DNA from 2 places in the Lysinibacillus sp. NPDC092081 genome. Region 2 is predicted to be linked to the other one. Evidence: predicted binding sites of a transcription regulator. Region 2 holds the regulator's gene; the other holds the start of a gene.
What was found. The regulator LexA, encoded in region 2, represses DNA repair genes until DNA is damaged. The targets are predictions, from matches to a motif close to CGAACATATGTTCG.
Positions count from the first base shown of each region.

Region 1 (16,598 bases), 520 kb from region 2:
TTTTACTGTATAAGTTGCCGCTGATGCTGTGTCAATTGTTGAAAAAAGTACAGATGAACTGAAAGCCAATGTAGCTAATTTCAATCCCCATCTATACTTTTTATTCTTTTTCATAATATGTATCCTCCTAAAAACTTTAAAAGCTTAATATATATATGATATTAACATTGTAATATTACAATAGTATGTCAATAAAATAACATTAAGGATACAAATTATACTAATGATAATTGGAAAATATATTATTTTATGGATCATCATCAAAAATCAGGGGTGATATTTGTATACATATGCCATGTATATAAGTTATTGGATGGGGACTTGGTGATTCCTATGCGGTCCTTAATGAGCATATATTTTGTTTATTTATGAAAACGAAGATGATAAAAATGAAATATTGGGGGATATTAAGTATCTGAATGAAGTTAGGCAGATGAAGGGAGGAGACCGACTCTTTGCATAATTGATTGCAAGGGACAGTCCCCATAGTTTAATTTTTTTCTTTTTGAATTGCTTTACGTGCAAGTGCATCTGCAGCTTTATTTTGCGTATCTGGAACCCATTTAATAAAAAATAAATCGAAGCTACTCGCAAGTGTAAGTGCCTGCTCAAGATAAGGTTTAAATTCCTCATTTTTCACATATTCTTTTTCCATAGAGGCAACAACAATTTTTGAATCGGAGCGCACTGAGACTAGGTTTGAACTTAGCTTTAGTGCTTCTTCAAGGCCACGTACTAAGGCTGTAAACTCAGCAATATGATTATTGGCTTGCCCTATATACTCACTGATTTGTATATGATGGCCTTCGCCTTTAATAAATATGCCAATACCACTGGGGCCAGGATTTCCTGCACTAGCAGCATCTATATATACTTCTAACATAAAATCCCTACTTTTTGATTTAGATTTTACTTTAATTGTACATCAATAGTGCTTTTTCACAATATCTAAGTAGATGTTTAATGGAAAAACAAAATAGTTGCTTGTTCAAAATGTTCACTTCATAATAGTAAGAAGCGAAATTTGGACGTGAAAGGAGCGAGAGTTCAATTTGGATAAAGTGGCGGTTATGAAAGATATTGATGAACTGCATGATACGTATTGTGCTGATTGCTTAGTGATAAAGCAATTACGAAAAGAGCGTGGGAAACATGGAGCTCATCGTTTCTGTATTGAAGCCTGCTCAGTAGGAGAGCGACTACAATTTCTCGGAGAAGAGCTCTTGAAGGTATATAGTAAATAATGTTTTTAACATATAACAGAAATGTCTTTTCTACTGTGGCAAAGCAATCATAGGTACTTAACGGACTATGTTTAAATAAAGTAAAGCTTAATGATAAAAGTTTCATTTTTGATCAATAAATAATCATATTTACTAAATTCGATGCATAAATAACAATATGTTCGGAAAAAATTGTATTGGTTGGTTACCATAGAAAAAGCTACTTTGTTGTCGGCTCACTGCCGATAACAACTGTAGCTTTTTTCTATGTAGACTAAAATGCGCCGCACACTCCAAGATTGCTTAGAGCGTGTGGCGCTATTTTAAACATTATTTAGCTGAAGCATAGTTACTTAAGTCTTGGTAGTATTTTGTAAGAGAGGAAGCTGAAATATCGAACGTCGCTGCAATTTCTTTTACTGTCATTGATAGCGACTCGAATAGCTCTTTTTCTTGACCATATCGAATCGCGCCAGCAGCAATGGCAGCCTCTTTACGCGCAGATGGTTGTCCTTCAATTAAATAGTCCTCTAAAAGCTCTAACATAGGAGCTGTTTCTCGCTCATTTTGCTCAAGGAAATCTTTAACTTGTGTGATTACATTGCTCTCAAAGTTCGTGAATTCCTCGCCTTTATAACCATTCGACACAAGTAACTCCCAGAAGGATAAATGCTCTTCTTTTAAGAATGTACTAACCTTCTTCTCAGAAGCCTCAAAATTTTGCTTAAATTGCTCAAATACTTTTGCATGATCTTCCGGGAAGAAGATAAGCGTTGAAACAGCTAAATAATACTCTGATTTTTTTGTACCATCTGGTAAGATGAATGCAAAAACATGCATACCTTCAGGGATCGGTTTGTCATTTTCACGACGAATATAAATTTCTTCATTTGTTAACACATGTGTAGCTTTGAAATATTTTTCCTCTACAACTGACACGGAACCAATAAATAGATGAGGTTGTGACCAGTCTTCTAATACTTTTACTGTAGAAGGTCTTACCGTTTTTTTCTTTATTTTCTTTAAGTAACCTTTCCAAATAGATGGCTCTTGATGGAAGAAGAAGTCGTCTAACGCGATCGCCTCAATTAGCTCTCTTTGTAGTACGCTCTCTAATTTAGGCTGCCATGTACCTACATGTTCGATATAAGCACGAACATCTTTGCGTTCTGGATATTCTAAGTAAAATGTTTGTAGTACACGCTCTAATTCTTCAATTGCTACAGCTTCTACTGTAACTTGCTGTTTACCTTCACAACATTTTTTATATTTTTTGCCGCTACCGCATGGGCATGGATCATTACGTTTTACCATAATTAGAAACACTTCCTTTGAAAATTGTTAGTCGAATATTGCTAAATAAATTGCTTACATTTAATAATAACGGTACATTTGTACGAAGGAAAATGATAGTCTATTTAGAAATATCAAAAAATGTGGATGGACGCCCTGATTCTAGTATATGTACTAAATTACCAGCTTAGAACTAAAAAAAGAAAACCATCTACGCTTTAGAAATAGCATAGATGGTTCTCGCAATGTTTAGCCTTTGATAGCTTCCATTTCTGTCGTTAATCGTTCAAGCTCTTCTATAAGGTGACCAATGTAAGCAATCGTATCTCGAAGCGGCTGGTCTGTTGTAACATCGACACCCGCCATTTGAGCTAGCTCTACAGGTGATTTCGTACCTCCAGCTTGCAGGACTGCTAACCATTCATCTACAGCCGTCTTACCTTCTTTTAAGATCCGCTTGGATACTTGTGTCGAAATTGTTAAGCCAGCGCTATATGTGTATGGATATAGGCCCATATAATAGTGTGGTTGACGCATCCAAGTTAGCTCGGCTCCCTCAGTAATATCGACAGTGTCACCCCAGAAATCTTCTAATACTGAGCGTTTTAATTGATTTAAAACGGTAGCATTCACAGCTTCTCCAGCGTCGATTAATTCATACACTTTTCGTTGATAAGCTGCCTCTAGTAAGTGTGTGACGAAGTTATGATAATACGTTTTGGACACAATATTTGAAATTACCCAACGTTTGAAGCGAAGATCATCGTTATGGGTTAATAAATAATTGGCTAGCAGCATTTCATTCATTGTCGACGGTGCCTCGATGAAGTATAAAGAAGGACGACTGTTAAAATAAGATTGATGGGCATGTGCATTCGCAAAATGCCCTGCGTGCCCAAGCTCATGAATTAAAGTGAATACCTCATTCATACGTTCATTCCAAGACATTAAAATATACGGATGACTACCATATGGACTTGAACAGAATGCCCCAGTCGATTTTCCTTTGTTTGGTGCATAGTCAATCCAGCGTTCGTTAAACGCCTTTTCGATCATCTCTTTGTAATCCTCACCCATAACGTCTAATGCTTTTTCAACATATTCTTTTGCTTCAGCTATTGTTAATTTCGGATCATAGTCTGGATCAAGGGCGATCTTTAAATCAGCAAATGTCATTTTTTCAATGCCATTTGCTTGTTGAATAAGCTTTGCGTAACGGCGCATATGAGGTGCAAGCTCTTTTGTAATAAGATCTATTTGACGATTATAAAGTGATCGATCAACATCCTGATCAAAAAGTAAGTAATCAATGATAGAGTCAAAGCCACGTAAATCCGCCATTGTTTTTTCCTGTTGAATATGTGTGTTATAGATTTTCGCAGTGGTGTGTTGATAATCGCGTAATTTATTCGTAAATGCTTGGAATGCAGCATGGCGTACTTTTGTATCAGCGTCAAACTCCCAGTCATTTTCGTATAATACAAAACTAAGTGGATGTTTTTCGCCATTGGCCTCAAACTCTCCAAAATGCATATCTACAAGCTTTGTCGTGTTATACGTTTCATATGGTGCATAAAAAGTAGAGCTAAATGCAGCTAGTGCTTTTTCTACCTCTGGATGCAGCTGATGAGGCTTTTGTTTTAATAATTCCTCTAAATAGACTTTATAATTAGGGCTCAATGTAGCAGCTTCCTCTAAAATAGACTCATCTAGAGCTAGCAATTCACTCCGTACGAAAGAAAATGTACTACTTATTTTTCCGACTGCCGTACCATATTTTGCAGCACGCATTTGGGCTTCATTATCTGTATGATCAGCTTGATTATTTAAGCTTGCATAAGTACCAATAGGAATTATGCTTTCATATAGTGCTTCATAAGCTGTTAAAACATCAATTACCTTTTGGGCATCCGTAATTGTACCTTGATACGTGCGTTCGAAATTTTTTGCATCTTCCACAAGCTTCGCTAATTCAGGCTCAAAATCCGCGTCATTTTCAAGTAAATCTGTTAAATCCCATGTTTGCTTCACTGGTACATCTTTTCGTAATGGCAATACCTCCATTAATTAACACCCCTTTTTAAGTAAGTGATTTCATTATAACGAAACTATTTCGGAAAGTGAAATGATTATAGAGAATAGTTTTAATGTTCGTAAAAATATAACAATGATGTAGAAACCTATGTTCGTGTTAGCTATAATGGATTTAAGGTAAAGGGGGGATGTAATTATAATGCAGTTAGTTTGGGAGAAACCAGATGTGTATAAGCTTAGTCACGTAAATCAAGATAATCTATGGAAGAAGTTAATTGCGGATTTGTTTGAAGATTTTTTGTTGTTCTTTTTGCCAGACTTACATGCTGAAGTGGATTTTTCAAAGCAAGTTGAGCTTTTACAGCAGGAGCTTTTCAAAGAAATTATTGAACATCGTCAAGGGCGCAAAGTAGCTGATCAAATTGCGAAGGTTCATCTGAAAAGTGGTAAAGAGCAATGGATCCTTGTCCATACAGAAATACAAGCTGTAGATGAAGTGCATTTTGCAAAGCGTATGTTTGAGTATTTCTATCGTATCAGTGATCGCTATGGTAAAAAGATTGTGGCTATTGCTATCTTTACAAATAAGAGTACAAAAAGCACGAATCAGTATCATGAAAAATATTTTGGTACAGAAATAATGTATACTTTTAACAAGTTTGTCGTGTCAGATTTTGATGAAGAAGAATTAAAAAAATCACCGAAGCTGTTTAGTAAGGCTATCCTAGCATCTATTTATTTGTATCAGACAAAAAACAAAATGAGTCTTCGGAGCGCTTACAAAAGAGTATTACTAAGCGAAGTATGGTTATTAAGTAATGTTGAACGAACAGAAATACGTGCGCTTCTTTACTTCATTGATTATTTATTAAACCTACCAAAATCTATGTCTGAGCAGCTTATAAGAGATGTAAAAGACGAAATTAAAGGGGAGGAAGAAATTTTGCATCTATCTAAAGAAGATTTACCACCGACACTTGCTGGAGTTTTGGAATTAGAAAGGCAGGAAGGAATTGAACAAACCATTAAACAAATAATCAGTGGTTTGATTGAAACGGGTGCTGACGATGAGTGGATTGCTGAAGTTTCAAAGCTTCCAGTGACAAAGATAAAAGAAATTCGTAAGGAACTTAAATAATTAAAAAGTATTTAGAATGTTGAACGAACAGAAGTAAGTGCGTTGCTTTACATCATAGATTACTTATTAAAACTATCAAGTACTATGTCTAAACAGCTTGTAAGAGAAATGAAAGATTAAATTAGAGAGGAGGAAGAAATTTTGCATCTAAATAAAGAAGATTTACCACCGACACTTGTTGGAGTTTTGGATTTAGAGAGACTGGAAGGATTTGAGCAAGGTTTCAAGGAAGGCTTTGAGAAAGGCATGAAACAGATAATCACTGGTTTGATTGAAAAGGTGCTGAGGACGAATGGATTGCTGAGGTTTCAAATCTTCCAGTGAATAATATAAAGGAAATTCGAAAGAAACGGAAATAGACTAATTGTGTCGAAAGATAAAAATGATAATCCCGCATTAGGTTTGTTGGAAGTTTTTAACATCCGATTGATGGAATTCATTTGTTTTTAAGGAATGTCTTTATAGTGGAAAATGTTTTGGTTTGTATTTACAAATGTCCTTAAAAATTGTTTGTGTCAATGAGAAAAATGTGTGTATAGTCAGCATACTTTGCAACGCATACTAATGGCTAGAATGACTGGCACATTGGAGGAGAAATAATGACACAAAACTTAAATAAACAATTGAATAAGCTTGTCGCTACATGGTCTGTACTTTATACGAAATTGCACAATTATCATTGGTATGTTACGGGAAATGCCTTTTTTACACTACATGCAAAATTTGAAGAATTATATAATGAAACAACGTTAAATTTAGATGAAATTGCAGAGCGTATTCTTTCGAAAGATGGAAAACCAGTGGCTACATTAAAAGAACATCTTGAGCTATCCTGTATAGAGGAAGCGACAGGGAATGAGACTACAGAGGAAATGGTGGCTACAACCATTGCTGATTTCCAAAAACTTATGAAAGCTTTAAATTCAACAATGGAACTTTCGGCAGAAGAAGGGGACGATCGAACAGAGGATTTACTAAATGCTATGTACCAGTCCCTTGAAAAGCATACATGGATGTTGAAAGCCTTCCTTGGTCACAAATAACCGCAAGTAAATGATAGACAATGGGAGCTCTTAGTGAGCTCCCATTGTCTATTTTTTTGACGTTTCATAAAACTATATAACCATTGTTTCAATTCGTGAACATGTATCGCAAAGAGACAACATATATTACAGTTCGATAAAGAACGGACAAAATAGGTTTTATTTATAAATAGGTAGGGTAGATATCTAGTAAGCCATAGATTAGGAGGAATTGAACATGAAGAATGAACAAAATCCGGAAATTGAAGTGGCCCATACAAGGGAAGAAATGCTTCATATTTTAGACAGTATGCGATTAGAAGCATATCAAATAGAGGACATTCACGTTATAGCAAAGGATCCGAGCCATTTTGAGGATGTAAAATGGGATCATAATGTAAAAACACATGAGGTAGGGAATTGGATGGATCATTTTAAATCATGGTTTACCGGTGAATCGGCTGTAACAGAGGGAATAAAGCGATTTGATCTTACAGAAGGACAAACAGCTTACTATGCCCATCTCGTAGAACAAGGTGTTATTGTATTATTGACTGAGCAGTCAATTGCATCTAAGACAACATAATCAGATGATTGCTAGTCGTCTTGATTCACGTGTTAGATGGAGATTTTCCTCTCAAAAAATACGTGAGCGTTTAAATGCAGAAGTAAAATATATATTTAGAATAAACAGAGTGAGTGCACGTGCATCACTCTGTTTTTTGCATAGGGAGGACTCAAAGCTGTTTAATGTACAGCTTTTTCATGTTCATGTTTTTTAATAAAGCGTAATACATGGAGATGCTCTAATTGAGCAACAAGGTTACCCAATAGAATAAAGCTACCACCTATAATTAATTTTATTGTTATTCCTTCCCCGATAAACATCATGGCAAACATCGCTGCAAAAATGGGTTCTAAGGAAAATATTAGTCCTGTATGTGTAGCAGAAGTAAACTGTTGTGCAACAGTTTGACCTACGAAGCAAAATGCACTGCAAATGACACCGAGTCCTATAATAGCAATCCAAGAAGTCGTTGAATTTGGAAGTGATGGTGTTTCGAAAATTAATGTTAAAACGAGTGCATAAAGTCCAGCAAAACCGAGCTGGTAAATGCCATAGGAAATTGATTCAACGCTCCGTGTAAATGTACTGTTTAACAGTAAGTAAATCGAATAACATAGTGCAGCGATGGCTACTAGAATATCCCCTTTTTGAAAGGTAAGTGAGCCATGAACAGTTAACACTGTAATCCCGATCATTGTGCAAACAATCGCAAAGCTAACTGCTCTTGAAGGTAGTTTCTTTTCAATAAAACTGCTGAAAATAGGTACTAAGACAACTGTTAGACTTAAAATAAATCCAGCATTTGATACCGATGTTGTTGCTAGTCCATATAAGCTTAGAACGAACACAATGAATAGTAGAAACCCTTGAATAGCTGCATATTTTAAAGTTTTAGCATTGACCTTAATCATGCGTTTATAAAAGATGATACCTGCTGCGAAAAATGCGATGATACAACGCAATGCCACCACATTATAAACCGCCAATGTTTCAAGCCCCATGACCATAAAGGTATAAGATAATCCCCAAAACATTGTCACTATAACCATTAATAAATTTGCTTTTCCTTGGACACTCATTATGCTCACCTACATTCTGTGTACTAAAACAGTTTTCATACTAAAATTTACTATATATCTTGTATTGTGATTAGTAAAACGAATGTTTATAATAATTAGTATTAAAAAAATTCATGTATATAGAGGACAAGCCAATGAGTTTAGTCAAATATGAGATTTTGAATAAAGTGGCTGAGGTAGCTAGCTTTACAAAAGCAGCAGATGCATTAGGGTTAACCCAATCTGCTGTAAGTCATGCTGTTTCAAGTTTAGAAAAGGAGTTCGGCTTTGCACTCATTCACAGAAGTCGAGCAGGTGTCACGTTAACGAGTGAAGGAGATACAATGCTAAGGGCAATGAGACATGTCCTCGATGCAGAGGAACTGTTAGAGCAAGAAGCAGCACATATACTTGGTGTTACTCGTGGGAAAGTGCGAATCGGTGTAATTTCAAGTATTTCTTCAAACTGGATGCCTGAAATTGTTCGTATTATGGACAATCAATTTCCTGGTATTCAAGTTGAATTACGTGAGGGAGATTATTATGAAATTGAACAATGGCTATTAAGTGGAGAGGTTGATGCAGGATTTCTAAATGGTCAAAAGTCTAAGCAATTTCGGTATACTGAACTACAGCAGGATCCATTGCTGTGTATTGTCTCCGATAAAAGTCCGCTTTATGATAAAGCAGAAATTGATATTGTTGAACTAGAAGATTTGCCATTTATCATGACTTCATATAAAGGGACAAATGATGTGAAAGTACTGTTAGAGCAATATCACGTGAAGCCAAATATTCGCTTTGAATTATCGGAAGAGGTAGGGATTATTTCGATGATTTCTCACCAGCTTGGAATTAGTATTTTACCAAAATTAGTGATAAATAACTTGCCACCTACGATAAAAGCCATACCTTTAAAACAAGGTGGCTATCGCACAATTGGATTAGCTATGAAACACCAAGCATCACCAGTAACGAAGAAATTTGCGGAGATATTAAGCTCCTGGTTAAAAGAACAAAATATGAAATGATTTTTTTTGGAGAGCAACATGCTCTATAAAAACAACATTGAAGCATCACATAGCATTACGTTAAAATAGTATTTGTATATTTTCAAGAAAAAAGGTGAGTGTATGGGGACATTACGAGGTAAGACCGTACTCATTACAAGTGGGGGAACACTTGAAAAATGGGATCGTGTGCGTGGGCATACGAATTTATCGAAAGGGTCGATGGGCTGTTATTTAGCTGAAGCGGCACTAGAGGCTGGGGCAAACGTATTGTATATGCATGGTTATTTCGCACAGCTTCCGACGAATAAAGATAAAATGCGTACCATTCGATTTGAAGGCATTGAAGATTTAGGCGAGAAAGTTAGACATGCTATTCAGGAAGAACAGGTGGATATCGTTATTATGGCAGCTGCAGGTTCTGATTGGCTCATTGACAAAGTGTATGACCAATGTGGGAACTTAATGGAGGAAGCAGGTAAAATGCCATCTGATGAGCCACCTATCATTCACTTTAAAAAGGCACCTAAAATTTTAGGTCAAATAAAAGGGTGGCAGTCGAAAGTTACTTTAGTGGGCTTTAAACTTGAGGCAACAGATGATGAGGAATTTTTACTGTCCCGTGCACGTCTACGAATGGAATCGGCCAACGCTCAATTTATGGTAGCTAATAGCTCACAGTCTTTATATGGTGGGGATGAGCCACACTGGATTGTACCGGCTCAAGGCGAACCGCTAAAGATTATGGGCAAGCAAAAGACAGCGAAAGCATTAATGGATGTTTTACAAAATGATTAAAACAAAAACTGTGTAGAGGTAAATATTTCTACACAGTTTTTGTTTTTTTGTACTATGAAGACTGGTGATACTTATTGGCAAAAAAAAATAAACGAAAAAATACTTCCTTTTTCTCAATTACATAGTATTCAGCTAGGTTTTATAATATTTATATTGACAATAGGTTTTCTGAATTATAGAATTATTTCCAAGAAACGTAATACTCTTATCTAAAGAGGTGCAGGACTTGGTCCAAAATGAAGCTTCGATAACAAATAGTGTAGGTCAAGTCTAATAGAGCTACCTAAGAGATAAGAGAGCTATGATTGACGTGTTGGTCTCTTTTGTACAAAAAATATGGTAAAAGAAGGTGTGTATCGGATGACTCAACAGGTAAAGGTAGATGACAAAAAACTAGAGGCAATTGCAAAGGCAATTCAAAATTTGGAATTTGGAGAAGTACACGTTACGATTCAAGATGGTGTCATTGTGCAAATTAACAGACTTGAAAAGCAAAGATTTCCACAGAAAAAGTAACCGATATGACGATAGTTGAACGGATGTTTGGAGGCCACAGAAATTATTTCCTTGTGGACATTTTTTTGTTTAGGTACTGCTAAGTGGGCTATTCTTAATAGTGATTTTGAAGGTGCTTTTCATTATATTACTCCTAGAATTACTTTTCATCAACCAAACTTAATATTTCGATAAAGGGCTGGAGAATACGACAAAAAACAGGATGATTACGATGAATCACCCTGTTTTTGCGTATATTTTCCTTGCAATAGCCTATTCATAAAAACTTTTTGGGATTTCACCAATATGTCTGCGATGATACAGTAAGGGCTCCTTCTGTGAATCATCAATTTCTAGGACCTGCCCAATAAATATCGTATGATCTCCAGCATCAATTTGCTGAGATATTTTGCATTGCAAAATGGCTGCAGTATCATGCAAAACTGGTAGACCTAAAGCAGAGGTTGACCATTTAGCCTGGGCGAAACGATCGGGAATTTTACTTGAAAATAGCGTACATAAGTGTTCTTGATTGCTCGCTAAAATATTAACAGCAAACTTCTGAGCTGCAGTAAAATATGGATGCAGCTGTGATTTTTTATCGAGCGACCATAAAATAAGGAGTGGATCTATGGAAACTGACGTAAAGGAATTGACAGTTAAGCCAATAGGTTCATTTACGTCATTACAAGCAGTGACAATTGTAACACCTGTTGGATAATTACCTAATGCAAGTTTAAAAGCAGCTACTTTGTCTGTCATTCTAATCACCTCTTCATTGATTTGCGGAAATGAAAAATCTTCTTTTGATGAACCATCGGCATCGAAATCATTTCGTTGCCGAGCATTTTAAAATAGATATCATAAAATAGCAACTTCTCAATAATTATAATATTCTTAATTTTATTTTAAACCAACAAAACTAACAGGTAAAGTATATAATAGAGGAAAAAAGGAGGTTTAGTCATGACTTTATATTTTGACCATCTAGTTCATCAAGTTCAATCGCCAGAGAATACAAAGGTTTTCTTAAATAAACGTAATATCCTTACAGTTAACGGTGGTCAACATACAATGTGGGGGACATACAATACGTTAAGCTATTTTGGATTAAACTATATTGAGCAAATAGCCATTTATGATCGTAATTTATTTGAAAATGCAGTGAAACTACCTTATTCCCTACATTATACGTTTAAAAGTGCTAACGAGCGCTATGGTTTTTCAAGAATTGCATTACGTACAAAAAAAATCGAGGAAGAGGCACAACGTTTACGTGCACTTGGCTTTGATGTTTATGGACCTGATGCTTGTAGTCGTACTAGACCGGATGGCTCCGTAGTCGAATGGAAGCTATTGCATTTTGGCAAGCCAGAGCAGGTAATTGATTTTCCATTTTTGATTGAGTGGGCTGATACAGATGAGGAACGTATTGCACAAATAAAAGCAAATGGAGCTATTGATACGAATCAATCAATAGCGATGGAATCTGTACAATTTTATGTAAAAGATGTGCAAGCTACTGTGAATTTGTGGAGGGAAGTATTACAACTACCAGAGCCTGAACAACAAGAACAGTTTATTTCCTTACAGTTACCAAATATACGTCTAGATTTTTATGACGAAGTCGCGGCAGCTACTATGACGCTAGGCCATTTAAATGAAGGGCCGATTGGGGTTACACTTACGGATACTGACAGAACGAAGGAAACGCTAGTTTTTCCAGGAGCATTTTATTGGATCAATCGCTGAAGTTAGCGTATTTAGATGATAAAGCAACGCTAATACAATTAAGAGCATTTGAAAAAAAAGGAGCCGTTCATCCAACGAACAGCTCCCTTGTGATTAAAATTTAACAACATTTGACGCCTGTGGTCCTCGATTACCTTCCACTACATCAAATGATACCTTTTGACCTTCTTCAAGTGTACGGAAGCCTTCCTCTTGGATTCCCGTAAAATGTACAAATACATCTTCTCCATCATCACATTCAATAAAGCCATAACCTTTTTCATTATTGAACCACTTTACGATTCCCTGTTGCATAAGCATTCGCCTCCCATGCGCTTGAAATGTAGAATAAAATCAATTAAGTCGTGACATAACCTGCGAAAATGTGAAAAAATGCATTTTCATTAAGAACATACATGAATTGAGCAAAGTTGTCAATTGATTGTCGAAATGCTTGTATAACTAACTATGATTTATTTCACAATAAAGTCTATAATGGACTTATTAATATTGAAAGTAGGATGCCAAATGACAACGAAAAATCAACCTTTAACAGATCTAGAAATCGCTAGTCAAGCGGTTATGAAGCCTATTACAGAAATAGCGAAAGCTGCAGGCATTCCAGAGGATGCTCTTGAGCAGTATGGTCGCTACAAAGCAAAAATTGATCCATTAAAAATAACAGCACATGGTGAGGACGCAAAAGTTGTATTAGTTACAGCCATTAGTCCAACTCCAGCAGGTGAAGGGAAATCAACTGTAACGGTTGGCCTTGCTGATGCACTGCATCAATTGAATAAAAATGTTGTTGTGGCTTTACGTGAGCCATCACTCGGCCCTGTGATGGGTGTGAAAGGTGGAGCAACAGGTGGTGGATACGCACAGGTTGTACCGATGGAGGATATTAACTTGCATTTTACTGGTGACCTTCACGCGATTACGACTGCGAATAATGCATTATCAGCCTTTATTGATAATCATATCCACCAAGGAAATGCTTTAAACATTGATCCTCGCCGTATTATTTGGAAGCGTGTAATGGATTTAAATGATCGCGCCCTTCGTAAAGTTGTTGTGGGTCTCGGTGGTCCTGTTCAAGGGATGCCACGTGAGGACGGCTTTGACATTACCGTTGCATCAGAAATTATGGCAGTTTTCTGTTTAGCTACAAGTATTGAAGATTTACGTGAACGTATAGCAAGTATCGTAATTGGCTATACATTTGAGCGTGAGCCTGTATTCGTGCGTGATCTTCAAGTTGAAGGTGCCTTAACATTATTATTAAAAGATGCCTTTAAACCAAACTTAGTGCAAACACTTGAGGGGACACCTGCCATTATTCACGGTGGACCATTTGCCAACATCGCACATGGCTGTAACTCGATTATGGCGACGCAAACAGCACGTAAACTAGCCGATATTGTTGTGACAGAAGCGGGCTTTGGTTCAGATTTAGGCGCTGAAAAATTCATGAACATTAAAGCGCGTAAAGCCGGCTTTAAGCCAAGTGCAGTTGTGATCGTAGCTACTATTCGTGCATTAAAAATGCATGGCGGTGTAGAGAAAACAGAATTAGTTGGCGAAAATGTAGAGGCGCTTTTACAAGGAATTGAAAACTTAGAGAAGCATGTCGAGACGATTCGTACATTTGGTGTAGAGCCAATTATTGCGCTTAATCGCTTTATTACAGATACAGAGGCTGAACTTACTGCCGTATTAGATTGGTGTCAAGAAAAGCATGTTCGCATTGCTCGTACGAACGTTTGGGAGGAAGGCGGAAAAGGTGGTCTAGGCTTAGCTGAACAAGTGCTAGCTGTTCTTAATGAAGAAAACAATTTCTCACCTTTATATGATGTAACTGAATCTATTGAGGAAAAAGTACGTACAATTGTGCAAAAAGTTTATGGTGGGAAAGATGTGCAATTTACCGATCAAGCGAAGAAGCAAATTGCCCAAATCGAAAAATTTGGCTGGAATGTACTACCGATTTGTATGGCCAAAACGCAATACTCATTATCGGACCAACCGAAACTGTTAGGACGTCCAGAAGGATTTACAATCACTATTCGTGAAGTCATTCCTAAGCTTGGTGCAGGCTTCCTAGTTTGCTTAACTGGGGATATTATGACAATGCCAGGTTTACCAAAAGCACCTGCTGCTTTACGTATGGGTGTTGATAATGAAGGACGTGCGGTAGGATTGTTCTAGAAAAGAAAAAAATAAATACAACATACAAAGCTGTTCCTTTAAGTTATAAAGGGCAGCTTTTTCAAGATTAGATATTGTTGTGAAAACGTAGGATCAGCAAATGATTAATATTGAAATTCAATTGTCTAATCAGCACGATATGTTTAAGCGTACATTATTTTACTGGGCTCAACTTTATACACCACAATTACAAAAGGGTATGGGGTATCATAAACTGCTACCGACGATTACCATTAATATATGTAATTTCACGGTGTTTCCTCAAAGTGCATATTATCACAGTACCTTCCGATTATATGAGGATAAAACATTAAAGCGATTAGTTATACAAGATGATGCTTTGGAAGTGCACTTTATTGAAATGAATAAATTCCTTGAACAATGGCAGAGGGGAGTTCTTAAGCCACTGGATGATATTTTAGCACGCTGGTTATTGTTGTTAGGAATGGTCGATGCACGAAAGAATAAGGTCTATGATAAAATTTATCGTGAATTGGAGGAACTAGTTTAATGTTTGAGAAGAGCTAAGTTTATCACAGGAAGATGTTATTGCCTATCAATCTCGCTTAAAGTATATCCTTGATGAAGAGGGAAAGTTAGAGGATATAAAGCATATGGCAGAGCAACAAGGGATAGAAAAAGGGATAGAAAAAGGGATAGAAAAAGGAAGGAAAGAAGGGAAAAGGGAAGGTAAAATAGAAGAAAAAGAAGAAACCGCTAACAAACTTTTAGTGAATGATATGGATATTGATTTTATTTGTAAAATAACAGGCTTATCTACGGAGCGTATTGAAGAAATCAAAGAAAGACTAATTCAAAATCATGATGATAAACAACCATAAGGTTAACAAGGTTAGTCATGTCTCTAAAATCTCCCGTGTCCAGAATAATTTTTTTCCTTAGGTTTGTCTTAGAAGGGAATGGGGAAAAACATGAAGCAGGGAAAAGGGAGTTAGGAGATAGGAGATATATGTCTTTAAAATGGAAATTGAAGAAACAATAAAAGCTGCCTTCATCTATTATAAATAAGATGGGCAGCTTTTATTGTTTCTTCAGCGGGTGGGTATTACATAACATAACTATCGTTCCTACTTCCTTCATAACTTAATACTTCATTTACGGCATAAATGAAATTCGAAAAAAATTTTGCCTAAAAAAGTATTCCCTAGTTTTGTTAGCACGACTCTGATGATTCAGCTTTTCGCATATGTTGGCAAGAAATTGGTGTACTATTTGCCACTAATGGGAGGAGTTACGTTCACACATATTCAAGATCATGAATAGAAGAAGGTAACATCAATTAATGATAAAGATATCACACGTTTGCGACATTTGGTCAAAGCCTTCTTGGTCGTGAAAACAGGCTAATTGTTTGTTCACTCATTTCGTCATGTACATTCACTATGCGGGTTAAAACAAAGAATTTCTAAGGGAAAGTGTTCACTTTTATTTTTTTTTTAGATGATTGCTATACTCTATAAGCACGTCATCTTCAACACAATATTCAATTGTAATCCCGCTGAAGTTGTTAAATTTGTCAAAACATAGTTCTTGTACACCACTGAAATAGTGAGCTTACAGAACAAAACTAGTTGTTCTGTATATTTATCTTACAATATTCTGAAAAATTAGTCAATTGAAAACAACTTTCCGTGTTGTCTTTTTGTTGAGCCAAGAGATTCATAACTACTAACTATTCTAAGCAATACAGTATAATAAAGTATGAAGGGACTGAACAAAGAATATGAACAATTTAATGAACAAAGTACGAGATATTTATGAGCAATTTGATGCTAGTCATGATTTTCAACACATTGAACGTGTTTATCAAAATGCATTATCGATATTATTTACAGAGCCGGAAGCCGATGCAGAAGTCGTGAAAATTGCTGTTCTTTTGCATGATGTAAGTGATAAAAAGTATACCGATAGCAAGGAACAAGAAAGTAAGCTAATTGCCGAGCTGTCTTTAAGCGAAGAGAAAAAGCAGCATATTCGAGATTGCATCGCACAAGTATCG
Region 1 covers NZ_JBIVRU010000001.1:23,223-39,820, reverse strand. Annotated here, with positions in the region: gene ACIQLB_RS00200 (C40 family peptidase) at 1-114, opposite strand, end outside; gene ACIQLB_RS00195 (ribonuclease HI family protein) at 491-883, opposite strand; gene ACIQLB_RS00190 (zinc-finger domain-containing protein) at 1,053-1,244, shown strand; gene ACIQLB_RS00185 (SEC-C domain-containing protein) at 1,554-2,537, opposite strand; gene pepF (oligoendopeptidase F) at 2,766-4,580, opposite strand; gene ACIQLB_RS00175 (RpnC/YadD family protein) at 4,750-5,688, shown strand; gene ACIQLB_RS00170 (hypothetical protein) at 5,830-6,012, shown strand; gene ACIQLB_RS00165 (Dps family protein) at 6,288-6,731, shown strand; gene ACIQLB_RS00160 (general stress protein) at 6,949-7,296, shown strand; gene ACIQLB_RS00155 (DMT family transporter) at 7,458-8,357, opposite strand; gene ACIQLB_RS00150 (LysR family transcriptional regulator) at 8,492-9,367, shown strand; gene ACIQLB_RS00145 (phosphopantothenoylcysteine decarboxylase domain-containing protein) at 9,470-10,144, shown strand; gene ACIQLB_RS00140 (YezD family protein) at 10,505-10,660, shown strand; gene ACIQLB_RS00135 (flavin reductase family protein) at 10,913-11,401, opposite strand; gene ACIQLB_RS00130 (VOC family protein) at 11,606-12,391, shown strand; gene ACIQLB_RS00125 (cold-shock protein) at 12,485-12,685, opposite strand; gene ACIQLB_RS00120 (formate--tetrahydrofolate ligase) at 12,899-14,578, shown strand; gene ACIQLB_RS00115 (Rpn family recombination-promoting nuclease/putative transposase) at 14,679-15,089, shown strand; gene ACIQLB_RS00110 (RpnC/YadD family protein) at 15,193-15,420, shown strand; gene ACIQLB_RS00105 (HD domain-containing protein) at 16,323-16,598, shown strand, end outside.
Region 1: ACIQLB_RS00175 (RpnC/YadD family protein) is a predicted target of LexA. The motif match lies at 4,692-4,705, and genes of this name have one in related genera.

Region 2 (16,598 bases):
GTATTGCACTATGGATTAGCACCGTACGCAACTTACGAACAGTACGCATGACGGGTTTTGTCATCTTAGTCATTGCGTTTATTAAGCTTATATTCTTTGATTTGTCAGCGCTAGACTTATTAATACGAGCAGTCTTGTTTATCACGATCGGTGGGATAGGGTTGCTGTTGTCGGGTAGGTTGTTGCGGAAATAAAAAAAGAGTTATTTAGAGTATCATTACAAATACGGTACTCTAAATAACTCTTTATTGATTTGCTCTGTTAAGTTACATGTTGATTTTTTTGATAATATAAAGGAAGGCCTCCAATGAAAGACTTTCTTTATCCTTGATTAGCAAATTTTAATAGAAACCAATATCAGACTTCAGTTCAGAAACTGAGGTGAAATGAATTTAAATCGGAAAGCGAAACCATACATTGGAAACCAAAAGGAAGAAGGTTCTAACGATAGGTTTAAAGAAATACCACATTATTCGGCAACTATTAAATTAGGAATTGATTTTAAATTTTTTGCTTTATTTACGCTATATTACTATATATTAACACCTGAATTAGAAGAAGTGGATGCGAAAGAAAGCTCATAAAGTCTCCGATGGATGTCACGGAATCGGAAAGGAGTTCTTTGTACAAGCACAAGTATCATTGATTTGCGCCATACTTCAAATGTATGGGCATCTATTAGTATAGGAGGACATAAAAATGGAAATTGCTTATACAATTACAGTTTTAATTGTTGGGCTCGTTCTTGGCTCATTTTTTAATGTAGTTGGCTTACGTGTTCCTTTGAAGGAGTCCATTGTGCGTCCACCCTCGCATTGCACTTCTTGCAAGAGACAGTTGACGGCGCTTGATTTGATGCCTGTTTTGTCTTATGTATTTTTAGGAGGAAAATGCCGTAGTTGTGGGCAAAAAATTTCTTGGATTTATCCATTGATGGAACTTATAACAGGCGTATTATTTGCTTTTTCTTATTGGAAATTAGGCTTTAGTGCAGAGTTTTTTGTAGCGCTATTATTAATTTCATTATTAGTCATTATTGTTGTATCGGATTTTGCTTATATGCTTATTCCCGATAAGGTACTACTATTCTTTTTGCCATTACTAGTTTTAGGACGCGTGATATCTCCTTTGTCTCCGTGGTGGGACAGTATAGTTGGTGCTGTCGTAGGCTTTGGCATATTATATTGTATAGCTGTTCTATCAAGAGGTGGAATGGGTGGAGGCGATATTAAATTATTCTTTTTACTTGGTCTCGTACTCGGGACAATACATACAATTCTGACGCTATTTGTAGCGGCAGTGATTGGCATGATTGTTGGCATAGTTGTATTAAAGGTACGCAGGCAGGGAAGAAAAACGCCTATACCATTCGGACCTTCTATTGCTCTAGCAGCTATTATCATCTATCTCTATGGGGATGCGTTGATGGATTGGTATCTCGGGTTTTGGTAATTAATCAGTGGAGGAGTCCTTCAATGATTAATAGTCTTCACCAAGCGTGCTTTTACAAGTAGTTAATGAGAGAATCTGGTAGATCATGGAGGGGATAAGATGAAACCAATTATCGGTATAACGGCTTTTGCGGAGGATGATTTGTCCTCAAGATTAAATGCTGCTTATAGCAAAAGTATAATTGATGCTGGGGGTGTTCCACTTATAATTCCGCTTGGAGTTGAAGAGGATGTAGCACAAATTTTATCGTTGACGGACGGATTATTACTATCGGGTGGCTATGATGTACATCCATTCCTCTTTGATGCAGAACCTACACCAAAATTAGGGAAGGTTCATCCTGAAAGAGATACAGTAGAGCTTGCATTAATTAAAGCGGCTTATATTCGGCAAATGCCGATTCTCGGAATTTGCCGAGGGCTTCAAATACTGAATGTTGCGTTTGGAGGCACAGTCTATCAGGATATTGAAAGCGAGTACCATAGTCGAAAATTAATAAAGCACATGCAACAAGCGGCACGAGGCGTTACTACACATCATGTTAATCTAACACCTGATACATTATTAAAAACGATTATTGAGGAAGAAAAAATTGCTGTGAATTCATTTCATCATCAGGCAATAAACGTAGTAGCAGAAAAATTGGAAGTGGTAGCAAAATCAAGTGATGGTATCGTTGAAGCGGTAGTACACGAAGATTTACCATTTTGTCTAGCAGTACAGTGGCATCCTGAGGAGTTAGCTATTGCAGGAGATGAAGTATCAAAGAAACTATTTACTGCATTTGTAAAGGCAAGTTTGAAATTTAAGGTAGAGGCATAAAATTTTATAAGCATAGATTTTTTTATCAAGGGCAAGTGCTAAGTATAAGAATCCATTTTAAAGTGGGTTCTTTTTTAGTGAATAAAGTGGAAAAGATAAGAAAAAGAGGTATATGCTCTTACGTGAACATAAAATCCTCTTTTTATATTTTAATATTGAGATACTTTTAATGTACACGACGATATAGACCTACAACTTGCCCCAAAATAGAAACTTGGTCTACGATAATTGGCTCCATTGTTGAGTTTTCAGGTTGTAAACGGAAATGATTTTTTTCCTTGAAGAAACGCTTTACAGTAGCTTCATCTTCTTCAGTCATTGCTACGACAATATCACCATTATCAGCTGTTGCTTTTTGTTTAACAATAACTAAATCTCCGTCTAAAATACCAGCTTCAATCATTGATTCACCCATAATTTCTAGCATAAATAATTGATCTTCACTAGTACCATAAGTATCTGGTAGTGGGAAATATTCATCGATATTTTCAATAGCCGTTATCGGAGAACCTGCAGTAACCTTCCCAACAAGTGGGACATGTATAACATGTTGCTTTTGAATAGAATCCTCTGGCTCTAGAATTTCAATGGCACGTGGTTTAGTTGGATCGCGTCGAATCAAGCCTTTTTGCTCTAAACGAGATAAATGTCCATGAACTGTGGAGCTTGAAGCAAGTCCAACTGCTTCACCAATCTCACGTACAGAAGGTGGATACCCCTTTGCGCGCACTTCTTCTTTAATGAACTCTAATATGGCCTCTTGTCTTTTCGAAACTTTTTTCATGATTGCTCACCTCTTTTTTTCTAATCATTCTACTTATTAGTAGTATAACAGAATGCGAACACTTAAGCAAACATAGGTTCGAAAAGTGTTTGACAAAAACGTTTGTTCGCATTATTATAAGAACATATATTCCGAACAAACATTCTTGAAAAGGGGTTTTAAACATGAACTGGTTAAAGAAAAATCCACATATTACAACTTTATTAGGAGCTTGTCTACTTTTTGCAGCATACCTTTTTATAACAGACCCAGGCGATGTAACGTACACAGAAATTGAAATCGCACATGGTGATAGCTTATGGTCGTTAGCCGATCAATACCGTGGTAAAATGAAAACGGATGAATGGATTAAGCTTGTGAAAACAGAAAATGAATTATCGAACATACAAATTATTGCAGGTAAATCTCTAGTGATTCCAGTAGTGGGTGACCAACCCAACCCTATAAATTCAATTGAAATTGCGAGAAATGTAAAATGATTAATAATCAACAATCGGCTGTTGTCTATTGCCGTGTGAGTACAGAAAAAGAGACACAAAGTTCCTCGTTAGAACGTCAGCAAGAGGAGTTGATGCGCTATGCTAAAGAACAGGGCTACGAAGTGAAGCTTGTTTTTAAGGATAAGCATAGCGGCTATGATGTGGAACGTGAAGGATTATTAGAAATGCTCGATTTCATTAAAGAAAAAGAAATAGAAGCATTATTCGTGCAGGATGAAACACGCTTAGGACGTGGAAATGCTCGAATGGCAGTGTTGCATCTATTGCAGAAAACTGAAACGGATGTTTTTTCTATGCGAGACGAGGGACCTTTACAATTAAATGAAATGGATACGATGCTTCTAGAAATTTTAGCAATTGTAGAGGAGTACCAGCGCAGAATCCATAATGCTAAAATACGCCGTGGCATGCGTCGTGCAGTTGAAAATGGCTATCGTCCTGAAAAAAATTTATCCAATCGTGGAAATCCAAACGGTCAAGAACGTAAAGATGTACCTGTAGAAGAAATTGTAAAGCTACGTAATCGAGGCTTCACCTTTGAGGAAATCGCCATGACTCTTAGAGGTCTAGGCTTTGATGTAAGCAAAGCCACTGTCCATAGGAGATATCGGGAACATCAAGAGGGAAGCGGGCAAATAAAGTGACGTTTTAATCAGTGGGAGTATGTCGTCCCGCTGATTTTTTAATTTTTAAAGGTTCTAGATGGAGACGAAAGACCAAGAAGTGATGGTAAGCTCCCGAAGTGACGGATAGAACCCAATCGACGAATAGAATGAATCACTAAAATCCATTTACCATGTTTGATTAAGAGTGAACTATATCCAGTAGCCAAAAAAAAATAAGAGAAGTAGCGATTTCTACCTCTCTTCCTCATAAATTCTCTATAATGTTGAAAAACATTTATATCATCTATTACTGTAACTAAGGTTTCATATTAATTAGCGCAATTTTGTTATTCTCTGTACCAATTCTCATCAAAAGAGAGATGCAGGGCTTTTCCAAAAGTAATGCCAAATTGTATAAAACCTCTACCTCTTGCAGTGATTATGTTGCCATCTTGTACAACTAGGTCTTCAGAGAAATGACTAAGATCAAAGAAGCCTAACTTATTTATACCTTCCGGTGATAATCCTACAGTATATTTTTTGTTCTTTAATACTTCAGCTTTCGCTAAAAGAGATGGAGAGCTAGAGATACTTGCAATGATTACTCCTTTGGCATTCGCATTCCTAATAAAATCAATTAATTCTTGCTCATTTATTAGTAACGCTATATCCATACACCCTGGTAGCAACAAGCTATCGATTTCGTCAAGATTAACTTCACTTATTTGTGTATCGGCTATACAAGATAACCCAGATTCCCCTTTAATTTTTTCATCGTTTAACCCAACAGTAATAGTGGGTTTATTTCCTTGCATTAATATAGATAATGCTACGCTCAACTCATATTCACTAAATTGGGAATACAATAATATAGCGGTCTTTTTCATATCATTCTCCCATCTATTTTAAAACGAAGATTTAGAACTCGACATAGCAATCTAGTGAAAGTATCTTATGCCCATTCCTCATCTAAAACAGCATAGTAGTATTCGTCCCACCACTCATCTCCATTTGGGATGCACTTTTTAAAATAACCCTCGCGTCTCATGCCGATTTTCTCCATCACTCGATAGGATGGGATATTTTCTGGCTGGCATGTTGCAATAATTCTATGAAGTTTCATTTCTTTAAATCCGTAGTCCAGTACAGCCCTTGCTGCTTCAGAGGCATATCCATTATTGTAATAGTTCGGATTCAATACCCAGCCAATCTCATACGTATGGTCCCCAAAATATTGATGGAAAGTAATATGACCAATAACAATATTTTCGCTTAGTAAAATAATAGGGAAGTATTTTGCTTTTTCACCGCTATTTTCTGAAACAAATTTTTTTGCTTCTTCCTCATTAAAAACGCCCTCGGGAATATACTCCATTACAGTAGGGTTTGAAGTATATTCATAGACTGCTTGCCAATCTTGAATTTCAAATTCTCTTATTAATAGTCTTTTCGTTTTGATAAACAATTTATATTCCTCCAAGCATAAATCGATTATAGTTTTGGAACCCTATAAATTAGTTATACACTTGTATTTTCCTAAAGTCATGTAATTTATGGTATTTATTTCAAAAAATTAAGGGTACTAGAAAGGTTGGTATAACTGCATTTTAAGGGGAAACATGCTATACTTTGCATACCATATTCATTAAGATATGTATTGAAAGGTGTGTAACTATGTTATCAAAAGAAAAAATTAACCGAATCAATGAACTTTCTGCTAAGTCTAAAAGTGGTACATTAACCGAGGCAGAAGCTAAGGAACGAACAGCGCTTCGTAAGGAGTATCTAGATACATTTAGAGCAACGATGCGTGATACAATTGAAAACGTAAAAGTGGTAGATGCTGAAGGAAATGATGTAACACCAGAAAAAGTTAAACAAGCTAAACAAGCGAAAAAAAATAAATTTCTAAATTAATGTGACACATTTCTATAAAGTATGTAACAAAACGTTAATAGTATAACAAAAATATTGTTTTCTGAAGCAATGTTGACTAAACTGTATAAGAACAATATATAGGACGAGAAAGGATGTCACAAAATAATGACTCAACATGCGGATCAACTAGCGATTAATGCTATCCGAACTTTGTCAATCGATGCAATTGAAAAAGCAAACTCAGGTCACCCAGGTTTACCGATGGGGGCTGCGCCAATGGCTTATACGCTTTGGACAAAACAACTTCGCCATAATCCGGCTAATCCAAAATGGTATAACCGCGATCGTTTTGTACTTTCTGCAGGTCATGGCTCTATGCTTTTATACAGCCTACTTCACCTTGGGGGCTACGGCTTACCAATGGAAGAAATTCAAAACTTCCGTCAATGGGATTCATTAACTCCAGGACATCCTGAATATGGTCATACTGTTGGGGTAGAGGCAACGACAGGTCCTCTAGGTCAAGGTATTGCTATGACAGTTGGTATGGCAATGGCTGAACGCCATTTAGCAGCTACTTACAATAAACCAGGACATGACATCGTTGATCACTATACATTTGCACTTTGTGGCGATGGCGATTTAATGGAAGGTGTAGCAGCTGAAGCTATCTCATTAGCTGGTCACTTAAAACTTGAAAAGTTAATCGTTTTATACGATTCAAACGATATTTCTTTAGATGGTGATTTAGAAAAATCATTCTCAGAAAATGTCCAAAAGCGTTTTGAATCTTATGGCTGGAACTATTTAAAAGTTGCGGATGGTACAGATGTTGAAGCAATTAACACAGGTATCGAAGAAGCTAAAAAATCAACTGGCAAACCAACACTTATCGAAGTGAAAACTGTTATCGGTTTTGGTTCACCAAACAAATCAGGTAAAGCTGCTTCTCACGGTGCACCACTTGGTCAAGAAGAGGTCGTTTTAACAAAAGCAGCTTATGAATGGGCACACGAGCCATTCCAAATTCCTGCTGAAGCATATGATACATTCGCAGCAGCTGCTAAAGTTCAAGGGGCACAACCTGAAGAAGCTTGGAATGCTAAGTTTGAAGCATATAAGCAAGAGTTCCCAGAATTAGCAGTACAATTTGAAAATGCTATGAATGGTCAATTACCAGAGGATTTCGCTTCAGAATTACCAGTTTATGAAGCAGGTAAATCAGTAGCTACTCGTTCTTCTTCTGGAGATGCAATTAATGCCATTGCGAAGAAAACACCATCATTCTTCGGTGGTTCAGCTGACCTTGCTGGGTCAAATAAAACTACGATGAAAGATGCTGGAGATTTCTCTGCAGACGATTATGCTGGCCGTAATATTTGGTTTGGTGTACGTGAATTTGCTATGGGTGCAGCTATGAACGGTATGGCACTTCACGGTGGTCTTAACGTATTCGGTGGTACATTCTTCGTATTCTCTGATTATGTTCGTCCAGCGGTACGTCTTTCTGCATTAATGGGTCTTCCTGTTACTTATGTATTTACACATGACTCAATCGCTGTAGGGGAAGATGGTCCGACACATGAACCAATCGAGCATCTTTCATCTTTACGTGCAATGCCAAACTTATCTGTTGTTCGTCCAGCTGATGCAAATGAATCAGCAGTTGCATGGGAGCTAGCAGTAGCATCTGAAAAAACACCAACAGTTTTAGTATTATCTCGTCAAAACTTACCTGTACTTGACGCATCTATTGATACAGTACGTGAAGGTGTTACTAAAGGTGCTTATACAGTGTCTCCTGCTACAAAAGAAGTGGCAGATGCCATTTTAATTGCAACAGGTTCTGAGGTTTCACTTGCAATCGAAGCACAAAAAGCTCTAAAAGCTGATGGTATGGATGTAGCAGTTGTTTCAATGCCATCTATGGATCGCTTCGAAAAACAAGACGCAGCTTACAAAGAATCTGTTCTTCCAAAAGCTGTAACAAAACGTCTTGCAATCGAAATGGGCTCATCATTCGGCTGGCATAAATACACTGGTTTTGATGGGGACGTTCTTGCAATTGACAAGTTCGGCGCTTCTGCTCCAGGTGAAATAGTAATGGAAAAATACGGCTTCACAGTAGAAAATGTTGTAGCGAAGGTAAAAGCGCTATAATTAATAAAATACCGCAATACTCAGTAGGTTAAATCTCCTCTGAGTACTGCGGTATTTTTTCATGTTTAGAGGACTTCACTAAAGAAATCCAAATAGCTGCACAATGAATTAGAAGCATAACGACAAAACAGAAAAAGCCCTTGGTACTTCCTCCTAAATTTAGCTCATCTGCAATAATGCCACTAAACCAAAGCAGTTGACCTGTGACAATGACAGAGAGGCCTGCAAAAAGTAAACAAAACCAAATAGATACTTTTTTTATAATCACAATAATGAGTAGTAAAACAGCAAAAAGTAGGGTAACTTCAAAAATCGGATCCAGTAGTGAAAACACATTATCATTGACGAAATGCTTATAAGTGAATCGAGTATCCATATGACACCTCCTTAAAAACATTAACGATTTTGGTAATAAAAGGTTTCTGGTGGGTGTATAGAGACTTTTGTTAGTATTATTTCCCATTTGATATACAATGATAGTATGAGCTTTTAGAATATTTTAGCCATCAAAGGATGGATGATCGCAAAAGGGGTATTTAAATGAAGCTACAAACTATACTTACTCAAGTAAAGGGAACTTTCTCACAATTAGATTGTACAGGTGGCGGAGTTATTATTAATAAACATGGTCACACCATACTAGAAGAATATTTTGGTGTGCAAGGACAACAACAAGACGCGAAGAAGGTAGATCCACATACTCTTTTTCATCTCGCTTCAGTTCGCAAAACCTATGTAGGATTTGCTGTAGCATATGCGATTTATCATAACTATATAGTCTCAATAGATGATAGACTAAGTGATTATTTAAAAGATGAAAAAGTCTATGCAAATGTGTCGATTAGACATCTTCTAACACATACTCACGGTTTACGTCGGCAAAACGAAAAAGTAATAAAGGAATTCAAAGCAGGCTATAACTGGGCATATCGAGATATTAATGTAGAACTACTTGCCAAAATCATTTTTAAAGTCACAGGAAAAACAATTGCTGAAATTGTGGATGAGCAAGTATTTCAGACATTGTCTTTAACTGAAACGAATTGGTTTAGTGAAAAAAACGAACAACATATAGATGTAATACATAATGATAGTCCATTTTGGTATGAAAGTGATAAATGTGATGGCAGGCGCATCTTGATAAAGGGAGGTTACATGGAAAACAAATGATACCAGAAGAAATCATACAGTTATTAACGACAATACAATCCCCGAATACTAAACCAAAGAGCTTGCCAACTAACGGCTTTTTCTGGTTTGTTCAGCCACAACAGAGTGAAGGAATTACTGAGTTAAGCCCAATAGTACCACAAGGAAGCTTTCAACTACTTGGTTATACAAGTGTTGCTTTATTGGTAATTCCAAAAGAAAATATTGTGGCAGTCCGTGGATTTAACAGCTTTGGTTCACCTGAAGGGTTTGATTACATTAAGGATATTCATGATTTTGGTTCAACCGTATATCAATCAATAGTTTAAAGGAGAGCTAGTTATGAAAAAGTATCGTGTAGTTTTATTTGATTTAGATGGCACATTATCTGATCCTAAAATTGGCATAACGAAATCAGTTCAATATGCATTACAAAAGGCTCGTATCGAAGTAAGTAATTTAGATGAACTTGAAAGCTTTATAGGGCCACCATTACAAGTATCTTTTCGGGAAATTTATAGATTTAATGATATGCAAATTGAGCAAGCTATTAACGATTACCGGGAACGATTTACTGAAAAAGGGATGTTTGAGAATAAACTGTACGAAAACATTCCAGCTTTGTTAGCCAATTTAAAGCATCAGGGATACATATTAGCAATTGCGACATCTAAACCAACTGTATTTGCAGAACAAATTTTGCAACATTTCAACCTTGAACATTTTTTTGACTTTGTCGCAGGTAGCAATTTAGATGGTACACGTTCAGCAAAAGGGGAAGTCATCACATTTGCACGTGAACATTTTAGTGGAGTAAATATCGATCAATTTATAATGATTGGAGATCGTAAATACGATATTGTTGGGGCACATGAAAATCAAATGGATTCCATCGGTGTTACTTATGGCTATGGCTCACTTGAAGAATTAACGGATGCGCAAGCAACATACATAGTTAACAGTGTAAATGAGCTTCAAGAACTTCTGATTAGATTAGGTTAAAAAATACGAAACTGCATTTCTACCAATGCAGTTTCGTATTTTTTTTGTGAAAACAGCTATAATCACTGATAAATCAAATGACCCAAGAAAAAATTACTTCGCAAGCCCGTTTTGAAAGGCGTAGACAACTGCTTGTGTGCGATCTTGAACATCGAGCTTTGCTAGAATGTTGCTGACATGAGTTTTTACAGTTTTTAATGCAATGTATAAATCGTCGGCGATTTCCTGATTTGCCTTGCCTTTAGCCATTAGCAATAATACTTCCATTTCACGTTCGGTAAGTTGCTCATACAGTGGGGTACTATTGCCGTGACGCATGCGATGCATCATTTTTGATGTTACTTCTGGCTCTAAAACAGTTTCGCCGCCCATTGTTTTACGAATGGCATCAGCGATTTGCTTCGCATTAGATGTTTTTAAAATATAGCTGACTGCACCAGCCTCTAATGCAGGATAAACTTTGTCATCATCTAAAAAACTTGTCACCATCATAATTTTTGCTTCTGGCCATGCAGCTAAAATTTCAGCTGTTGCCTCAGCTCCTGTCATGACTGGCATTACATTATCCATTAAAATAATGTCTGGACGCAGCTCAAGAGCACGTTCCACTGCCTCTTTACCATTTTCAGCTTCACCTACAACGGTGATATCTGGTTGTGCTGACAAATAGGCAGAAACACCGATACGCACCATTTCGTGGTCATCCACTATTAACACTTGAATCATTCACTTCAACCTCCTTTTGTAGCGGAACTTTAACCTCTACAATTGTACCTTCTCCAGGCACAGATACAATTTTGTACGTACAGCCTATCTCTACAGCGCGTTCAGCAATATTTTGCAGTCCATAAGAAGTAGATTTATCGGCTTCGACATCAAAGCCGAGGCCATTATCCTGAATACGTAAAATGGCTAAATCATCGCGGGCAACGAGCAGTAATTCAACATCGCTAGCTTTTGCATGGCGTAGCGTATTCGATAACGCTTCCTGTGCAATACGGAATAAATGGTCCTCCTCCGCTTTGGATAATGACATTTCTTCAAGCTCATATTCAATATGAAAAAATACTTTTTGCTGCAGCTCAATAATTAGCTCCTCAAGCCCTTGTGCAAGTGTTTTATTGTGCAGAGCTACTGGACGTAAATGTAATAATAATGCGCGCATTTCAAGCTGTGCCTGTTGCACAACCTTTTCAACCTGCTTTAAGCTTGTAGCATTTTCATCGGTTTCGGTTAATGCGGATAGTAACATAGAAGCTGCGAATAATTGCTGTGATACAGAATCATGGAGCTCACGAGCAAGACGTTGACGCTCAGCAATTATGCGTTCTTGAATAATTTTATCATTAGCTTCTGCACGTTCATTGGATAAGCGCTGTAAGCTTTTTCGTTGAGTATCAATTAACTCACTTGTTTGAACTAAAGCTTTTTTCAAAGGTTTTGGTAAAGGCTGTTTTTTAGGTAATACAAAATCAGGTTCAACTAGCTGTTTTACGATGCGGGTTGCCTGAGCCTCTCTTGCACGGGCAGTCATACTAATCCAGCTTGCAATCAGTAAACTAAGCGCAAAAAGAATGACGACAATAAAACCACCGAGTGGGATATTATTATAATTCTGTTGCCATAAGGGCTCCCATGTTTTTTCGTTTGGCTCTCCCCAAACAACGACAAGGAGACCGAATGCAGCGCTCATCAAAATAAAAAGTAAGGTAAATATTCTTGAGATAAAGGCTATCATTTACGTAGCACCTCCAAATCCCCAAGCCATGTTGCAACATGTATTACAAGAGTACGCTTTGCATCCTCAGGGTTTCCATCTGAGAAACTTACACTTTCATTGAGTATACGTTGTGGACCAACATTTAGGCACTTTAATTCACCAAATAAGGTCGTATAGTGTAAACGGAATGGAATTTCATATGGGATATTAATTTGTACCTTACCAATCCCTTGTCGAATCGTAATAATACTTGTGCCGGCAGGTAAAATTGTTTGTGTTGTATCAATCGTAATGTCGCCTACAAGTCGCTGTATTTGGACATCTTGCCATTTATAAGCTTCCACTGGTGCAGACAATGTACCGAATATTTCATTCTTTGTAGCGGGAAGCTTTTCGAAAAGCTCCACACCAACAACTTTGGTTGCATTTTCTCTTTGTAAGTATTGATAGAGCATATATAAAAGAATGATGACGATAAATAAGCGTAAACTCCACATCGTAAAGAGTGCAATCGAGATAAAGAAAATTCCTGTCCATTTAAAGAAACGCTTTTTTTTCGAGAAACTTAAATAAAGAAGTCCTACCCCAATCAAAAGACAAAAGGCGCCACCGTTATTAAAAATTGTGAGCTCCACAAAAACGAGTAAAAAGAAGCATAGTACCCAAAATGTGAGCTTATTAGTTGTGAAATTTTGCAAGAGGGTCACCCTTCTTTCTACTAAGAGTATAAGAGAGGGAATGGGTCCCTCTATTTCAAAACGTGAAAGAATGCGCCTCTAAACATGGCGCATTTCTTTCATTATAACATGTTATTTGTTTTCAATTAGCAGTGGTGCGTTATCTTCTGTGACATTTTTTTCTAGCTGTGCAAGACGAGACTCGAAAGATGTAACTTCATGATCTTTGTCGATTTGGTAAGCAAGCTTATCGATATAGGATTCTAAATCTTCAAAGTTTGTTTTATTATTTTTAGCAATCATTCCGTCCATTTGATGGTGAGCGCGTGTGACGTTTTCTTTACCCATAAGCTGTAATTGACGCACTTTCATATCTTTAATTTTGTGTTTCATCGTTTCAAATTTGCGTTCAAGCTCGAAGTATTCACGTGTACTTGCCTCAATACTAGCTTGCAATGTATTGTTACGTGCTGTATAAGCAGCTACTTCGTCAGAGGCAAAATCGATTAAATCTTGCTCTCCACTAGTAGTAGCTAATTTAAGTTGAGCCTCACGTTTAGCTAGTAAATCTGCATTTTGCTTAAATTCTTGCTCTAGTTTTTCCTTTAATTGACCTTGACGCTCTAATAATTTACCAGTCTGCTCTGTTTGTTTTTCTGCCTCACGAATGTATTGATTTAACATCGCAATTGGATTTTTTTGTTCTTTCTTATCAAATGCATGATGTAAATCAGCCTCAATTGTATATTTAAAACGTTTAAATAAGTTCATTTAAATTCGCTCCCTTTATTTTGTTAAGTTAGACCATTCTTTTTCAAAGTTTGTAAACGGATCTTCTTCTTTAGCTTCAATCGTTGGGATTTTTACATCTTCGCCATTCCATTTTTTATAGATAACATAGATGACAGCGATTGCTGCTAAACCAACCATTGCAGGGATATTAGATACTGCTGATAGAACTCCAATCAGACCCACTGTAACCCATAGAATTTTGCCGAATGTCGATTTACTCGCAGTGTAGAAGTGCATACCGAGTGCTACAAACAATCCAGAAAATAGTAGACCTACAAGCGGTCCGGTTAAAGCAAGTGCAACACATCCTGCGATAAAGCCTCCGATTAGTAGAAAGAATTTTCTCATATGTTTTAGCTCCTTTCGTTGATACCTTTATATTACCTATTAGAAAGCTTTGCTAAAACGGACTGGGAATTGATTTTACTCTAGGTCTTGAGGCTGAGAGTATTCTAAGCACTATAGAAGAAGCTCAAATTGATAAAAACGCAAAGTATATGATTTCCTTTAACTTGCTAATACCACCATTTTTAATAATTTCAGCACTTTTGATTTATAAGGATAATAAACCAAGGCTGTTTTCTAAAAGATTGTTGCTGTTAAAACATAAAAACAGAGTTAATCTACAAAATGTGTAGAATCAACTCTGTTTTTATGTTTGATATTTCGTAAATCGAATATTTAACTAAAGCACCCCGTTAGTTTAATAAGAACAGAGACGCTTCTTCCACAATCGTGGAAGATCGTTATTTGAAGAAAAGGGCCAGTATCATTGATTTTTAAAATCAAATTTATCATTTGGCACATCTAACGTATGACCGTTTATTACCATTGTATTATTGTTTGTAGGGTATAACTGAGTTGTTTTTTGACACCGTAGTTACTTGTTCTAGGGTTTTCCATTCAACAATTTTTTCATATTCTTTTCCGTTGATACTAAAACTAATTTTTATTCTTCGTTCACTGTCTTCATTTACCTCTTCTCCTAATACTAATTTAAGCACAATTTTACCATCACCATCTATTTCTAAATCTTTTATATTTTTCAATTCTCCAACATCTGACTCACCATATATCCCTGATGACTTTAATGGGTCCGCACCAAAGAATTCATATTTTATACCATCTTCCTCGTATGTAATAGGCTTTTCATCTTTTTTTATCAACTTTATAGATTCTATTGTGACATGTGATTTTCCTGACCAATTAATTGGAACAACCAAATAATAAGTTTCTTTCTTCCAATCAGCGCCAAAGTTACCTAAAAGAAATTCACCGTTTACAGCCTTGTCCTGCTCGTTACATCCTACTACTGAAACCAAACAGAATAAGACACTAAAATATAATAGAAATTTTTTCATATAAATACTCCTTTAAAAATATTTTATTAATAAAATAATATTATAATACGACCAAAGAAAAAAACGTGAGAACTAGAATCGGTTTTCGATAACAAGCTTAACCATCTATCTGCTGGAATACGATATCTTACTATAAATAAGCACTAACCTGCCTCGTTAGTTTGAATCCCCGATTTTCTTAATACGTAATGGCATTACTTATTTATTACTTCCCTCATATTGTTTATTAGTTCGCTGTATCGTGTGACAACGTTGCGGCTTTTTATGTATTGAATAATTTATAAAGTTTGGTGGGTATTTTCCCACTAAAATTCTTTCTTTCCTCATAAAATACGTTACGAGGAAATCCAATGTGCATATTTTTTTGTTTATCATTGCTGCTTTCAACTTCTAGATTTTTTATCATTCTCTAGCGTATATTTTCATTAAACTAACGATTGGAGCAAATAAAAATGGATTTATATTTATGGATTACTGTTCTCACAGGTGCTTTTATTGCGATTTCCGCTTCTGATCGCAAATGTAAAAAGAATGATTGAACTTTTTTGTGTTGAATGAATGGAATGTAGCTAGTTAATTTCCGATAGCCATCTATAGGGAGTAAAATTCTATAATTGAATTAAGTTTAGAAACAAGAAACCGCTAGAGAGTGTAATTCTTCTATAGCGGTTTTATATCGTTCTGAAAGTTTAATCTTCAGCTAAACTGCCACGTTAGTTGAAGAGCAACAATCTTTACGAAAACAGCCTAAAACAAAAAGACATATTTTAATCATTTGGACTAAATCACTTTCTGTTTACACTTTTTTCATAAATATTATTTTCTCTATCTCTTTTCAAAGAAAAAGGATGCTTCAATTATTGAGGCATCCCTAACTTCTTATTTGTTTTCAATTAGCACTGGTGTGTCTTCTGTGACATTTTTTTCTAGCTGTGCAAGACGAGACTCGAAAGATGTAACTTCATGATCTTTGTCGATTTGGTAAGCGAGCTTATCGATATAGGATTCTAAATCTTCAAAGTTGGTTTTATTATTTTTAGCAATCATTCCGTCCATTTGATGGTGAGCGCGTGTGACGTTTTCTTTACCCATAAGCTGTAATTGACGCACTTTCATATCTTTAATTTTGTGTTTCATCGTTTCAAATTTGCGTTCAAGCTCGAAGTATTCACGTGTACTTGCCTCAATACTAGCTTGTAATGTATTGTTACGTGCTGTGTAAGCAGCAACTTCATCAGAAGCAAAATCGATTAAATCTTGCTCACCGCTAGTAGTAGCTAATTTTAGTTGAGCCTCACGTTTAGCTAGTAAATCTGCATTTTGCTTAAATTCTTGCTCTAGTTTTTCCTTTAATTGACCTTGACGCTCTAATAATTTACCAGTCTGCTCTGTTTGTTTTTCTGCCTCACGAATGTATTGATTTAACATCGCAATTGGATTTTTTTGTTCTTTCTTATCAAATGCATGATGTAAATCAGCCTCAATTGTATATTTAAAACGTTTAAATAAGTTCATTTAAATTCGCTCCCTTTATTTTGTTAAGTTAGACCATTCTTTTTCAAAGTTTGTAAACGGATCTTCTTCTTTAGCTTCAATCGTTGGGATTTTTACATCTTCGCCATTCCATTTTTTATAGATAACATAGATGACAGCGATTGCTGCTAAACCAACCATTGCTGGGATATTAGATACTGCT
Region 2 covers NZ_JBIVRU010000001.1:544,831-561,428, reverse strand. Annotated here, with positions in the region: gene ACIQLB_RS02960 (DUF2339 domain-containing protein) at 1-194, shown strand, start outside; gene ACIQLB_RS02955 (hypothetical protein) at 387-584, shown strand; gene ACIQLB_RS02950 (prepilin peptidase) at 700-1,452, shown strand; gene ACIQLB_RS02945 (gamma-glutamyl-gamma-aminobutyrate hydrolase family protein) at 1,552-2,274, shown strand; gene lexA (transcriptional repressor LexA) at 2,441-3,058, opposite strand; gene yneA (cell division suppressor protein YneA) at 3,223-3,537, shown strand; gene ACIQLB_RS02930 (YneB family resolvase-like protein) at 3,534-4,202, shown strand; gene ACIQLB_RS02925 (DJ-1/PfpI family protein) at 4,511-5,050, opposite strand; gene ACIQLB_RS02920 (GNAT family N-acetyltransferase) at 5,116-5,628, opposite strand; gene ACIQLB_RS02915 (DUF896 domain-containing protein) at 5,838-6,080, shown strand; gene tkt (transketolase) at 6,207-8,201, shown strand; gene ACIQLB_RS02905 (hypothetical protein) at 8,230-8,577, opposite strand; gene ACIQLB_RS02900 (serine hydrolase domain-containing protein) at 8,742-9,371, shown strand; gene ACIQLB_RS02895 (hypothetical protein) at 9,368-9,679, shown strand; gene ACIQLB_RS02890 (HAD family hydrolase) at 9,693-10,352, shown strand; gene ACIQLB_RS02885 (response regulator transcription factor) at 10,446-11,078, opposite strand; gene ACIQLB_RS02880 (sensor histidine kinase) at 11,053-12,090, opposite strand; gene liaF (cell wall-active antibiotics response protein LiaF) at 12,087-12,779, opposite strand; gene ACIQLB_RS02870 (PspA/IM30 family protein) at 12,882-13,520, opposite strand; gene ACIQLB_RS02865 (lmo0954 family membrane protein) at 13,536-13,889, opposite strand; gene ACIQLB_RS02860 (hypothetical protein) at 14,378-14,902, opposite strand; gene ACIQLB_RS02855 (PspA/IM30 family protein) at 15,782-16,417, opposite strand; gene ACIQLB_RS02850 (lmo0954 family membrane protein) at 16,433-16,598, opposite strand, start outside.